DNA from 2 places in the Paenibacillus shunpengii genome. Region 2 is predicted to be linked to the other one. Evidence: riboswitches for the same ligand, from Rfam matches in the RefSeq annotation. Region 2 holds a riboswitch; the other holds the start of a gene.
What was found. A riboswitch is a leader RNA that binds a small molecule or an ion and turns the genes downstream of it on or off. The one in region 2 is predicted to bind S-adenosylmethionine.

Region 1 (3,423 bases), on a different contig from region 2:
AAGGGCTTCCGTAATCTGGTATGGATTACCGCGATCTATTCCTATGTGGTTGTCTATACGGGCGCTTTTGTAAGTCATACGAGCTCTGCAGGTGGCTGCTCCGGCTTCCCTCTATGTAATGGGGAGGTTGTGCCTCAGTTGTCTGGCGGAGTCGGCATAGCCTTTATGCACCGGGCAGCTGCATTTCTGCTGGTAGCTGTCGTTGCTGTGCTCAGTCACTATGCTTACCGGCACCACAAGAATAATCGGGAAATGCAGGTGCTTGGTCTGTCCGCGATCGGTCTAATTATTCTTCAGGTGCTCTCTGGTGTTGGACTAATGCTGACGATGAATCGTCCTGAAGTCTACATGTTCGTCGTACTGGCACATATGACGATCATTGCCGTTTTGTTCGGTATGCTGTGTTATATGAGCTATGTCGTTTGGAGACTTGCCAAGCCCGCAGGCAGTAACAAGCTGTAACAGAAGCAAGCTGATATAAGGGAAGCGAACCGTTTCTTTTCGGGCAGCGTTCTGCTGCCCGGCATACATAACTTAGGCGTATGTCCCGCCCTTGTTAAGCCTTCGGAGATGTTCTCCGCAGGCTTTTGTTTTCAAAATGCTTGATAACTGGGTACATATCTTGCATGAATCCACCTCTAATCCATCATTTTATCCTTCAGGATCAAGTTATGGTTGTGAGGTGCAGAATTCGGGAAATATAAGCTGCACAGATGCACAGGAGGACACGCATATGCTTCGAACTTTATTGGGAGAGCCCGCCCGGGTTAACACCGGAGAACTAAAAGAAGCCATGGATACCATGGCGAAGACACTGCAGCTGCTTGGAGCGGCTATAGATCGAGGAAACGACCCTTCACATGATTATCGCAAGCTCGATATTTGGACCCGAGGTCTGATGACCTCACTTGATGAACTGGAGCAGAGCACTTTTGCCGCTTCTTTCTTTGCCGCTAAAGTTCACTCCTCCTCAACAGAAGATATGGAACCGGATGAGAAAGCGGATTACGCACGTTATGTTTATTTTTACAAGGATGGCTTTATTCGTATGTTTGCTATCCTCGATAAGCTTGGTAACCTGCTGGATGACTGGTATGAGCTTCATACTTCCAAGGTGAAGGTGCATTTCTCGTACTTTACGGTTCTTCGTCAATTTGAATATTTGAAGCAGCATATGCCGCTTGTTCAGCAGCTGAACGATCTTAAGGATCAATATTCGGACTCGATGAACCGGCTTCGTAAACGAAGAAATACAGAGATCCATCACATGAATGTAGAGATGGTGGATGATCTGTGGCAGAAGCATCAGACCCTTCATGGCAAGGTTGAGCTGGAGGATTTGAGGTCCTTTACACAGGATCTTGAACTGGGACTGGAGCTGGTATCCAAGAGCGTGACGGCGGCATTTCATTATATTAATAACAACTGGCAGAAGAGCACACCCAAGTCCAAAAACTCTGTTAAATCCTCATCATAAGAAATCCGATAAAAATAATGTAATATTTTCCTTTGACAAGTGGTGTAAAGTATTTTATACTTTCACTTAGTTTCTGAAATTGCTGAAATGAATAAGTGAGTTAAACACACAATTGCATATATGTTCTTATCGAGAGTGGCGGAGGGACAGGCCCTATGAAGCCCGGCAACCGATTCTGTATTGTAGTCAGTAAGACTGCTGTACCTGAATGACATGGTGCTAAATCCTTCAAGACCGTGAGGTTACTTACGGATCTTGGCAGATGAGAAGGAATCGCTTAATGATAACAAGCCCCTTTTTGTCTAGCAAAAAGGCGGCTTTTTCTTTTTATCAGATATTATTCCACGAGGGATTCGGGTAGAAAGCAAGGCATACGGGTAAAACAAGTGTAAAGAAATAGAAGCTCTGACATAGAGAAGAACGGACTGCAGTAAGTAAGGAGGTACCTCATTTGATCGAACTAAAAAATATTAAAAAGGACTATGGCAAAGGAAAACAGGTCACGACGGCCTTATCCGGGCTTAATCTGTCCATTCAAAAGGGTGAAATCTTCGGCGTCATCGGTCATTCTGGCGCAGGGAAGAGCACGCTGATTCGTTTAATTAATTTGCTTGAGCGGCCTACTGCCGGTGAGGTATGGGTCGGCGGCATAAACATGACCAGGCTTGGCAAACAGCAGCTGCAGGCGAGACGCCGCAAGATCGGTATGATTTTTCAGCATTTCAATCTGCTCAGTTCAGCTACTGTATATGATAATATCGCGTTTCCTCTACGGCTCGTGAAGACCAATCAGGCAGAAGTTGATCGTAAAGTGAAGGAGCTGCTAGAGCTGGTTGGCCTGACCGAGCATAGTAAGAAGTATCCTTCTCAGCTCTCAGGCGGTCAGAAGCAGCGCGTTGGCATCGCACGTGCGCTGGCAAGTGACCCGGAAGTGCTGCTATGTGATGAGGCAACCTCAGCACTGGATCCGCAGACGACGAATTCTATACTTAAACTGCTGCTGGATATCAACAAACGCTTTAATCTGACCATAGTATTGATTACGCATGAGATGCATGTGATTCAGTCGATCTGTGATCGTGTCGCGGTCATTCATCAGGGCGGAATTGTGGAAGAGGGTCCGGTGACGGAAGTGTTCCTCAAGCCGCAGCATCCTGTAACCCAGGACTTTATTCTACGTGAAACAGATTCGGGCGACCTGCTCGGTGAAGCTATTATGGCGACGCATTTAGAGCATTCCCAAACGGTCAAAATTACGTTTCTTGGAAGCAAAACGTATGATTCGATTCTGTCGCAGACGGCTAGAAGGCTTGGTATTGATTTTGCCATTCTGCAAGGAACCATCTCAACTATTAAGCAAGTACCTTACGGACAGCTTACGGTAAGACTTGAAGGTCCTCCTGAGCTGATTCGCAGTACGATAGATGAGCTAGTATTACAGGGACTAGAAGTGGAGGTGGTAGTATGATGGGGCTTGATTTTTCCGTCATCAACTGGGATGAATTCCAGAAGGCCACTTTAGATACATTAAAGATGCTGGGTGCATCCGGATTATTTTCCATTCTTATTGGTCTTCCGCTGGGCATTATTTTGTTCATGACTTCCCGTTCCACATCCGGAATCAGCAGGGCTGTTTACAATGTGCTGTCTGTGATTGTCAACATATTGCGGTCCGTTCCATTCATCATTCTGATTGTGGCGATGATTCCGATTACGAAAGAAATTGTAGGGACGGCGATCGGTGTTATCGGTACGATTCCTCCGCTTGTTGTAGGGGCAGCGCCGTTCTTTGCCAGACTTGTTGAGACTGCGCTTCGTGAAGTCGACCGCGGTGTCATTGAGGCCTCACAGGCAATGGGCGCATCGACGGGTCAGATTATTTGGAAGGTGCTGATGCCGGAATCTCTGCCAGGTCTGCTTGCAGGGATGACCATGACCATTGTTAC
Region 2 (3,423 bases):
GGTACACTGGAAGCGCCTGTGCCTTCATCAATTTCTGCTCCGAAATGCAGAAGCTTCGTATCAAATTTATAGGAGGCGTCACGGTCTTTCTTACTCATGTGCTGCGCCTCCCTCAAGCTCTTGATGAGCCTTATCGAATGCCTGGCTTAAATCAGCAACGATATCATCAATATGCTCTATTCCGACAGAGAAACGAAGCAGGCGCTCATCAACACCAATGGCATCGCGAATTTCTACCGGAATGTCAGCATGGGTCTGTACAGCCGGATAGGTCATAAGCGACTCTACTCCACCCAGGCTCTCCGCAAAAGCTACCAGCTTGATATGTCTCAGGATGGGCTCAACGTATCTTGCATCCTTCACTTTGAAGGATAGAATGCCCGTGTTGCCGCTGGATTGTTTATTTTGAATATCATGTCCTGGATGATCCGTAAGAGCAGGATAATAGACATCTGTAATCATGGAGTGCTCGAGCAGGAATTCGGCCACTTTGGTTGCGTTATATTCATGGCGCTCCATACGCAGCGCGAGTGTCTTCATACCGCGCATAAGCTGATAGCTGTCGCTTGGCGAGAGTACAGCTCCGATTGAATTATGTAGAAATGCCATCTCTTCCGACAGCTCTTTCCCCTTGGTTACAATGAGGCCACAGAGTACATCATTATGACCACCCAGATATTTAGTAGCACTGTGCACAACGATATCAGCGCCAAGCTCAATTGGACGCTGGAAGTAAGGAGTAAGGAGTGTATTATCCACAATAGACAGTAACCCATGTTTACTTGCCCAGCCGCACACTTTTTCAATATCTGTAATCATCATAAGAGGATTTGTCGGTGTCTCAATAAAGACAGCTTTGGTATTTTCATTTCTTACACTTTCGAGTGCATCAATATCATTCGTGTCCACATAGCTTGCAGTAATGCCATTCTTGGACAAGATCCGTTCCACCAAACGATACGTACCGCCATAGAGATCAAGGGAAATAATCAGATGGTCCCCCTGTCCGAATTTGGCAAAGATCGTCATAATAGCCGCCATACCCGAGCTGCATGCGAATCCTGCATCACCAGATTCCAGCTCAGCTGCTGCTTCTTCAAGAACCTTTCGGGTTGGGTTTGTCGTACGAATGTAATCAAATCCAGTGCTTTGACCAAGCTTTGGATGTCTGAAGGCAGTGGATTGGTAGATCGGGAAATTAACTGCCCCCGTTACCGGCTCTTTCACTGATCCAATCTGTGCTAATCGGCTTTCAATGTTTAGTTTATTGTCTCCCATTCGTAAACATCCTCCTCTAAGTTAGGTAGAATTCACTTAAATCTGTGGTCCAATGTCATACGGCGTCTCTTGGTATACATAATAGTTAAGCCAGTTAGAGAAGAGCAGATTCGCATGGGCCCTCCAGGTAGATGGCGGAACCTTACCAGGATCATTATTTGGAAAATAGTTATACGGAAGCTTCACATCAAGCCCTTTGTCCTTATCCCGATCATACTCCCATTTCAGAGATAAGGGATCGTATTCGGAATGGCCTGTTACAAAGATTTGTTTTCCATCCTCAGTAGCTACAATATAAACCCCCGCTTCTTCTGACTCGGACAAGATCTCAAGCCCAGGAACCTGCTCAATATCTTCTCTTGTCACCTCGGTATGGCGAGAATGCGGTGCGAGGAATACTTCATCAAAACCGCGAAGCAGCTTGACATGAGATTTGTTGATCGTATGATGGAACACGCCAAAGCATTTTTCAGGAAGGCCTACCTTCGGTACATTAAAGTGATGGTATAGACCTGCTTGAGAGGCCCAACATATATGCATTGTTGAGGTTACATTGGTCTTGGTCCATTCAAAGATCTGCTGGATCTCTTCCCAATAGGTCACTTCCTCAAAATCCATCTGTTCTACCGGTGCACCGGTAATGATCATGCCGTCAAAACGAAGATTCTTAATCTCATCAAATGTTTTGTAGAACATATCCAGATACTCTTGGGACGTGTTCTTGGATACGTGAGACTTGGGATGAATGAGTACAACATCAACTTGAATGGGTGTATTACCAATAAGACGGAGCAGCTGTGTTTCCGTCGTTTCCTTCGTAGGCATCAGGTTGAGTATCCCGATACGAAGCGGCCGGATATCCTGCCTGTACGCATGGCTTTCGTCCATGACAAAGATGTTTTCTCCTGCAAGTACTTCCTTGGCCGGTAAAGCGTCTGGAATTTTAATTGGCATTAGTACTCCTCCTTATATGGTGTTTGAAGAGCGAATATCATGAGAGAGCATGGGGGAGCAGAATATTTCGTCCTAACACAAAAAGACCTCACTCGGTAATCGAGAAAGGTCATCTGTTCGTATTCGAAAATGCGCCTCTCTCATCTCTCAATTCGTCTATAGCCTTAATAAATAAGATCAGACGACTGCAAGAATTAGCACCGTGCGTATTCGCCGGTTGCCGGGTATCATCGGGCTAGTCCCTCCACCTACTCTTGATAAGATTTCGCTATATTTTATTGTCATATACCCATTACTATAATGATTAGATCGTTATTCGTCAAGAACTGGGCTGTCAAAAATAAGCACCAGGAGACAGCTCATGAAAATAAAGCACCAGATGTGCTTCACATACATAGACTGCCTTTGAATAGTGTAATATTTTCATTCTTGATTGCTTAATTCGAGAGCGTTATACTAGTCAAGTGTTAAATATCAAAAATGATGGGGTGACGTAAAATGGAAGGCGACCCGAGGCCTAGCTGGCAGCCGAATAAATATAACTATATAGGATGTACCATCAGCTTGCCGGTTGGACGGGAGCGCATATTTTACGGGCGAGACCTCTTCTCTATACCTGCTTAAATTGTGTGACCCTTCACTTTACCAGCACTGATGCGTTCACTTTCCTTCGTTATTCAGCTTGTCCCTATAACATTTACGGGAGATTAATAAGGAGTGGATACACATGAAAATAAGACTGGTGAATGAAGGAGTTTTTACTCCGCTTGACAACATTGAAGATACAATTACTCCTCCCGCTGAAGGGTTCTACTGGATTGATGCAGATGTCGACGATCTGGCTGTGCTGCAGCCTCTCTTCTCCATGCATGATCTTGCCGTTGAAGACTGTCTCAGTGAGGAAGAACAGCGTCCAAAGCTCGAAATATATGAAAGCCATTATTTTATCGTTGTAAACAGCATCCGGTTTGATGATGAGGAAATATTTTTACGTGCCGTAAACCTATTTCTTGGTAGACATTATATTATTACGGTTACCAAGCAGAAGATTAACGAGCTTCGCACACTCAAGCCTATTCTCTGGGAGGAAGAAGTCAGCACACCGGACCGTTTCCTCTATTACCTCGTCGATTCAATCGTTGACAATTATTTTACGGTTGGTGACCGGCTTGAGGCACGGATTGATGAGCT

Region 1: it holds a riboswitch for S-adenosylmethionine, as region 2 does, so the genes downstream of both, ACFSVM_RS20735 (methionine ABC transporter ATP-binding protein) here and metA (homoserine O-acetyltransferase MetA) in region 2, are expected to answer to the same signal.

Annotation. Positions count from the first base shown of each region.
Region 1 is NZ_JBHUMJ010000008.1:99,112-102,534, forward strand. It holds gene ACFSVM_RS20725 (COX15/CtaA family protein) at 1-462, shown strand, start outside; gene ACFSVM_RS20730 (Cthe_2314 family HEPN domain-containing protein) at 734-1,477, shown strand; SAM riboswitch class I at 1,601-1,746, shown strand; gene ACFSVM_RS20735 (methionine ABC transporter ATP-binding protein) at 1,929-2,945, shown strand; gene ACFSVM_RS20740 (methionine ABC transporter permease) at 2,942-3,423, shown strand, end outside.
Region 2 is NZ_JBHUMJ010000002.1:1,016,201-1,019,623, reverse strand. It holds gene ACFSVM_RS04825 (aminotransferase class I/II-fold pyridoxal phosphate-dependent enzyme) at 1-98, opposite strand, end outside; gene ACFSVM_RS04820 (PLP-dependent transferase) at 91-1,278, opposite strand; gene metA (homoserine O-acetyltransferase MetA) at 1,315-2,232, opposite strand; SAM riboswitch class I at 2,370-2,496, opposite strand; gene corA (magnesium/cobalt transporter CorA) at 2,960-3,423, shown strand, end outside.